Regions from separate parts of the Arthrobacter sp. SD1074B genome, predicted to be linked through region 2. Evidence: riboswitches for the same ligand, from Rfam matches in the RefSeq annotation. Region 2 holds a riboswitch; each other region holds the start of a gene.

Region 1 (2,232 bases), 560 kb from region 2:
CGCGCCGACTGTGGCGCCGTCGGCGAGGGCGTGCTGCGCTCCGTTGAGCCTGATGTTCATGCTGTGGTCCTGTCTGTTGGTGAGGCGTTTGCGGGTGACACGTCCCGCGGTTCGTGCGCGGAGGAATCCGGGCGGCGGCCGGAGAACCGGTCCGGCCGGAATTGGGCCCAGCGCGGGTCCGGCTGCCCCTCCAGCAGTGCCCGGCAGACGGCGGCGGCCGCCGGGGTGAGCAGTACCCCGTGCCGGAAAAAGCCGGTGGCCACGATCAGCCCCGCGATCTCCGGCCCCGCGCCGGGGCCGGAGACGCGGCCCAGCAGCGGGGCGTTGTCCGGCGTCCCGGGCCGTGCCCTGGCCGTGGCTTCAAGCAGTTCCAGTTCGGCGACGGCCGGGAGCAGCTGCTGTGCATCGCGCAGGAGCTGGTACACACCGCCAGCGGATACAGCGCCGGACTCGGATGGCGCGTCCTCCCGCTGGGTTGCTCCGATCACCACCGTGCCGTCGGCCCGCGGAACGATGTACACCGGCACACCGCGGACCAGCCCGCGCACGGTGGAGCGCAGCAGCGGCCGAAGCCGGTGCGGGACCCGGAGCCGGAGGATATCCCCGTAGACCGGCCGCAGCGGCAGGGACAGTCCTGCCGGCAGGCCCTGCAGGTTGCCCGCCCCGAGGCCGTTCGCCACGACCGTCTCGCCGGCACGGATTTCCCCGCCGCCCTCAAGCGTGGCCCCGGCCACACGGCAGCCGTCCCAGAGCAGCCCGGCCGCCCGGCGCCGCACCGCCGTGAACCGGCTGTCGGCGGCCAGCAGCGAGCCGATCCGGGCCAGCAGCCGGCGCGGGTCAACCTGGTGGTCGGCCGGGATGTCGAAGGCGCAGGAAATGCCCGGGCTGAGCAGGGGCTCACGGCTGCGGGCCTCGCGCACCGTCAGCGGCTCCACGGTCAGGCCGCAGGCCAGCTGCACCGCCCGCAGGTCCGCGAGCGCCCGGCGGTCGGCCGCGTCCGCGCCGACGGCGAGGGTCGGCGTCGTGAGATACCCGGTGCCGCCCTCGTCGGCGCCGCCGGCCAGGGCAGCCGCGAACTCCGGCCAGAGCCGCGACGCTTCCAGCATGAGGGTCAGGAGGCCTTCCTCCTGGTAATGCAGTTCGCTCACGGGAGCCAGCATGCCGGCGGCGGCCCAGCTGGCGCCGGAGCCGGGGGCGTCGTCGAGCAGGGCGACGGTGCGGCCGGAACGGCGCGCCTCCCAGGCGATGCCGTGGCCGATCACTCCCCCGCCGATGACGGCGACGTCGTAATATTCGGCGCCTGTCCGCGGCGCCGCTCCGGTGGCGGGTGTGACGGATGGTGGGACTGATACGTCCATGGTCTTCCTTCCCTACGCCGGTACTAACCGGATCAGGTCAAGCGGTCGGCTCTGACGCCCTCTCAGCCCGGCGGCCGGTGACGGCCTGCGCGGGCTCCCGCGGTATGCGCCCAGTTTAGAGGAACTAGGCTTGTGGCATGAGCCAGGATGTCCACACCACCGCCCGCCTGTACCTGTGCACCGACGCCCGGAAGGAACGCGGCGACTTCGAGGACTTCGTTGATGCCGCCTTTACCGGCGGTGTTGACATCATCCAGTTGCGGGACAAGTCGCTGGAGGCGGCCGAGGAGCTGGAGTTGCTGGAGGTCCTGCACACCGTCGCGCAGCGGCACGGCCGGCTCTGGGCCGTGAACGACCGCGCCGACGTGGCCTCGCTCGCCGGGGCGCCGGTCTTCCACATCGGGCAAAAGGACATATCCTTCACCGCGGCCCGGGAGTTCCTGGGCAAGGGCACCGTGATCGGCATGTCCACCCACACGCCGGAACAGGTCGACGCCGCCATCGCGGCGGCCCCGGGCCGAAGCGGGCTGGACTACTTCTGCGTGGGGCCGGTCTGGGCCACCCCGACGAAGCCGGGCCGTGCCGCCGTCGGGCTGGACCTGGTGCGCTACGCCGCCGCGGCGATCGGCCGGGCCGAAGCCGCGGATGTCGGAAAGGTCTCCGGCGTGGTGCCGTGGTTCGCGATCGGCGGCATCGACCTTGCCAACGTGGAGCAGGTCGTCGACGCCGGGGCGCGCCGGATCGTGGTGGTCCGGGCGATTACCGAGGCCGCTGATCCCGCCGGAGCCGCGCGGGCCCTGCTGGCCGCGCTTGACGCCGGAAGCCACGCCGACGCGGGCGCCCGCAGCGGCGCCGGGGAAAGCTAGCCGGGAAA
Region 2 (2,232 bases):
ACATCGCCGCCGCCGCCCACGCCGCCCACCTGCACGACGGCGATGCGACAGCGGCGCCCGACGCCGAGACCCGGCAGGCCGCCCTTGAGGCGGCCGTGGAGCTGGCTTCGACGGAGGAGGCAGCCGGGCGTCCCGCGGCCGTGCTGACCTTCGGCGGCGAGCAGGTGGCCCTGCCGTTCGTTGAGCACGCGGAGGAGACCCCGCAGCCTGCGCTGACCCTGGACCTGCTCACCGAGGCATTCGCCAACCTGGGCGACGCCGAGGTCGGCAAGCCTGCCGCAGCGGCCCCGGCCGCGGCGGAGACGCCCGCAGCCGAGGTTCCCGCGGCGGAGCACCCGGCGCCTGCAGCTGCAGAGCGGTCCCGTGCCACCCGGGGCCGCGGCCGCGCCAGGACGGCTCGGATCCAGCCGCCGAGTGCACGTACCGCCGAGGCCCAGGCCCCGGCTCCCCAGGAAGCTGCGAAGGCTCCTGCGGCCCAGGCACCCGCGGCACGGGAAGCCCGCAAGGCACCCGCGGCGCAGGCACCGGTCCGCGAGGAAGCTGCCAAGGCGCCCGCGGCGCAGGCACCGGTCCGCCAGGCTCCGGCAGCGGACAGCGCCGCACCCCGCCGGGTGCGCCGGAACCGAAGCGCCAGCCGCGCCCAGGGAGCCGCTAACGAGACGTCCGTGCAGCAGCGCGGGACCACTCCGTCGGCTGCGGCCGGGTCGGTCCATGAAGCCAAGGCCCCGGAGCCGGCGAAGTCGGCCGCGAAGCCCGCTGCCAACGAACCGATCATCCTCGGCGTCGGCGTACCGGCGTCGGAGCTGTAGGCCAGCAGACACACCACGGCCCGCGGGTATCGTGCGGAAGCGACGAAGCATCAGTCGGTCCGGACGGTACCCGCGAGTCCGTTAAGGTGCGCCCGCCCCGGGCGGCCGTCATCCTGGGGGCCGACGGGGAGTTGCCGGCGTGGACAGCTAGGCTGGGGACTGACACGGGGTGCCGCGCATCGAGCCGGCTGAGATCCAGACCCGTTGAACCTGTCCGGTTAGCACCGGCGAAGGGATGTCTCTTGTCTTCATCGGCTCAGCTGCAATCGACCCTGCCAGCCGCAACCCGGCCGGCCTCAATCCTTCAGTCCGCCTTCCCGGCAGCGGAGCCCACCGACGGTGCCGCCGCCACGCAGATTCCCCGCGTGCTGGCGATCGCCGGTTCGGACCCCTCCGGCGGGGCCGGTATCCAGGCGGACCTCAAGAGCATCGCCGCGAACGGCGGCTACGGGATGGCCGTCATCACGGCGCTGACGGCCCAGAACACTCGTGGCGTCCGCTCCGTACACGTGCCGCCGGCGTCGTTCCTGACGGCACAGCTGGAGGCGGTCAGCGACGACATCACCATCGACGCGGTCAAGATCGGCATGCTCGGCGATGCCGCGGTGATCGACGCCGTCCGGGCCTGGCTCGGGAAGGCACGGCCCGCCGTCGTGGTCCTGGACCCGGTGATGGTGGCGACGAGCGGCGACCGGCTGCTGCAGGAATCCGCCGCGGCCGCCCTGCGCTCCCTGCTCCCGCTGGCCGACCTCATCACCCCGAACCTCGCCGAACTGGCCATGCTGCTTGACGAACCGCCGGCCGCGGACTGGGCCGGGGCGCTGGAACAGGGCAAGCGGCTCGCCGCCCAGGCCGGCACCACGGTGCTGGTCAAGGGCGGACACCTCGGCGACATCAGCCAGGACGGCGACATCAGCCAGGACGGCGACGGCGGCTGCCCGGACGCGCTGGTCAACACCGGGGGACTGCTTGGGCAGGAAACGGTGGTCGTGCCGGGCGAACGGATCGCCACCCGTAACAGCCACGGAACCGGCTGCTCCCTGTCTTCGGCACTGGCCACGGTGCAGGTACGGGCGGGGGACTGGGAGGCGGCACTGCGCGAGGTCAAGCCCTGGCTCTTGGGTGCGTTGCGGGACGCCGGACGCCTCAACGTCGGATCCGGCAACGGCCCCGTGCACCATTTCCACCACCTCCAGACGGCCGCCGAGGGGGAATTCGCAGCTGTCCTCGCGGGGTACGCGGATGCCGGACTGGACGCGATCTATGGCCTGGACTTCATCCGCGGGCTCGCCGACGGCACCTTGCCGGAACGGGAGTTCGCCTACTACCTCAGCCAGGACGCCCTGTACCTGACCGGCTACTCCCGGGTGCTGTCCCGCGCCGCCGCCCTCGCGCCGTCGGAAGCTGAACAGCTCTTCTGGTC
Region 3 (2,232 bases), 1.4 Mb from region 2:
TTGATGAAGATGTTCATACGTCTTACTCCTTGCGGGAGGAAACAGGGCTTCCCCTAGCCTAGCGTCCCAGTGACGCCGGCCGGCCAAGGACCTCCGTCAACGCCTCGACCACCAGCTCATGGTCGGCTTTCTGCGGCAGTCCCGACACCGTGACGGCGCCTACCATCCCGGTGCCGCGCAGGTAGATGGGAAACGAGCCGCCGTGGGCCGCGAACTCCTGCTGGTCGAACCAGGCGTTGTCCTCGATCCTGCGCCCGGCCGCGCGCGCCCGAAGGCCCACCAGCAGCGATGGGACTTCATACCGCACGGCGGTACGCTGTTTGGCTCTGATCCAGCGATCGTTGTCAGGGGTGGCGCCCTCCAGCGCAGCGTGGAATAGCACCTGCTCACCCTTGGTGATGTCGATGGCGATCGGGTGGGAGCGTTGCCGGCCAAGTTCCACCAGGCGGAGCCCAAGGTCAAGGGCGTCGTCTTTGCTGAAGGACTCGAACTGCAGTTCCTCGATCTCCATCAGGAGGCGGCCGATGAGCGCCGCCAGGGACCCGTGCGGCTGCGGTTCGGCGGAGTCCGGGTCGTACTCGGGGGAAGGCGCTGGGGAGTCGGTCAAGGGCTTCAGCTTCCGTTAGTCGGCCGCCGTCGGCAGGACCCGGCCTCGGCGGTGTCACGTGATCGCATGCTACGCCGACTCTAGCAAGCCGGCTCTCGCAGGTCACAAGCGGTCCAGCCCCAACTGGCTGGCAGTAGTTGTCGTTGTGGGCCCTCGGGACGACGACAACTGCGAGTCACCGGGGAGGTCTGCCGGGTGTAAACTGGCCCAGCCCACAAGGGCGATTTTGATACGACAGGGGAGCGCCGCCGTCGGGCATCACTGGAGCAGTCCAGGGAACCGTAGGTGGGCGCTGAGAGTGCGGACAGCCGCAGACCCTCGAACCTGATCCGGTTAGTACCGGCGCAAGGGAGTCGAGTTCTCAGGGTGCCCGGCGCCCGTGGCGGAAGCCGCGGCGCCGCCGGAACACACCCTCCCCTCCTGTACCTCAGGAGGACGACATGACTGATATTTCTGCGAAGCAGACACCTACCAGCGGCAAATACAACTGGCGCGTGGTCGACATTGTGGTGGCGGCGTTGATCGCTGTTGCCGGCGGTGTGATTTTCTGGGCTTGGTCCCAGGGTTCCAACCTTGTTTCCGTTCCGCTCAACGCCGTTTACCCGCCGCTAACCGGGCTGTATGCCGGCGGCTGGATGATTCCCGCGGTGCTGGGCATGCTCATTATCCGCAAGCCCGGAGCGGCGCTCTTCTGCGAAACCGTCGCCGCCACCGGCGAGCTGATCATGGGCTCGCAGTACGGCGCCTCGGTACTGTTTTCCGGCTTCGTCCAGGGCCTGGGCGCCGAACTGATCTTCGCAGCGTTCCTGTACAAGCGGTTCAACCTGCCGGTGTCCCTGCTCGCCGGAGCCGGCGCGGGCCTGTTCTGCGGCCTGAACGACTCCTTCCTGCCCTGGGGCTGGAACATCGCGTACGAAACGGGTGACAAGCTCGCCTACATCATCTTCTGCGCCATCTCCGGAGCCGTAATTGCCGGCGGGCTGTCCTGGCTGGCCGCCCGCGGCCTGGCCAAGACCGGGGTGCTGGGCTCATTCGCCTCCCGCAAGGCAGCGTCGGAACCCGTGTTCTCCTGAGACCCGCACACGCATGAGAACTTCCGACGCCGTCCGGCCGGCCGCGGTCGCCGCCCGCGGCTGGGGCTGGCGGCACGCCGGCCGGCCCCGGCCCGCCGTGAGCGGCCTGGACCTGGACATCCGCCCGGGCGAGCGCGTGCTGCTGCTGGGCCCGTCCGGTGCAGGCAAGTCCACGCTGCTGCATGCCCTCGCCGGGGTGCTCGGGGACAGCACTGCTGCAGCGGCGTCCTCGGCAGCCGCCGCGGACGCCGAGGACTCGGACGAGACCGGCAGCCTGCTGATCGACGGCGTCCCGCCCCGCGCCCGGCGTGGCAGGGCGGGGCTGATGCAGCAGGACCCGGAGACCCAGGTGGTGCTGTCGCGGCTTGGCGACGACGTCGCCTTCGGAGCCGAAAACCTGTCCGTACCCCCGGCGGAGATCTGGCGCCGGGTGGCGGAGGCGCTCGATGACGTGGGGCTGGGCGGCCTGTCGCTGCAGCACCCGACGTCGGCGCTCTCCGGCGGGCAGAAGCAACGGCTGGCGCTCGCCGGGATCCTCGCGATGCGGCCGGG

Evidence for each region. A riboswitch is a leader RNA that binds a small molecule or an ion and turns the genes downstream of it on or off. The one in region 2 is predicted to bind thiamine pyrophosphate.
Region 1: linked by a shared signal. The riboswitch ahead of thiO (glycine oxidase ThiO) and the one ahead of thiD (bifunctional hydroxymethylpyrimidine kinase/phosphomethylpyrimidine kinase) in region 2 are both predicted to bind thiamine pyrophosphate.
Region 3: linked by a shared signal. The riboswitch ahead of ACUYM2_RS17065 (ECF transporter S component) and the one ahead of thiD (bifunctional hydroxymethylpyrimidine kinase/phosphomethylpyrimidine kinase) in region 2 are both predicted to bind thiamine pyrophosphate.

Annotation. Positions count from the first base shown of each region.
Region 1 is NZ_JBRAZT010000001.1:2,850,250-2,852,481, forward strand. It holds gene thiS (sulfur carrier protein ThiS) at 1-60, opposite strand, end outside; gene thiO (glycine oxidase ThiO) at 57-1,358, opposite strand; TPP riboswitch at 1,350-1,469, opposite strand; gene thiE (thiamine phosphate synthase) at 1,496-2,224, shown strand.
Region 2 is NZ_JBRAZT010000001.1:2,294,998-2,297,229, reverse strand. It holds gene ACUYM2_RS10565 (Rne/Rng family ribonuclease) at 1-809, shown strand, start outside; TPP riboswitch at 965-1,062, shown strand; gene thiD (bifunctional hydroxymethylpyrimidine kinase/phosphomethylpyrimidine kinase) at 1,109-2,232, shown strand, end outside.
Region 3 is NZ_JBRAZT010000001.1:3,655,920-3,658,151, reverse strand. It holds gene ACUYM2_RS17075 (DUF4235 domain-containing protein) at 1-17, opposite strand, end outside; gene ACUYM2_RS17070 (heme-degrading domain-containing protein) at 59-607, opposite strand; TPP riboswitch at 834-976, shown strand; gene ACUYM2_RS17065 (ECF transporter S component) at 1,048-1,680, shown strand; gene ACUYM2_RS17060 (ABC transporter ATP-binding protein) at 1,694-2,232, shown strand, end outside.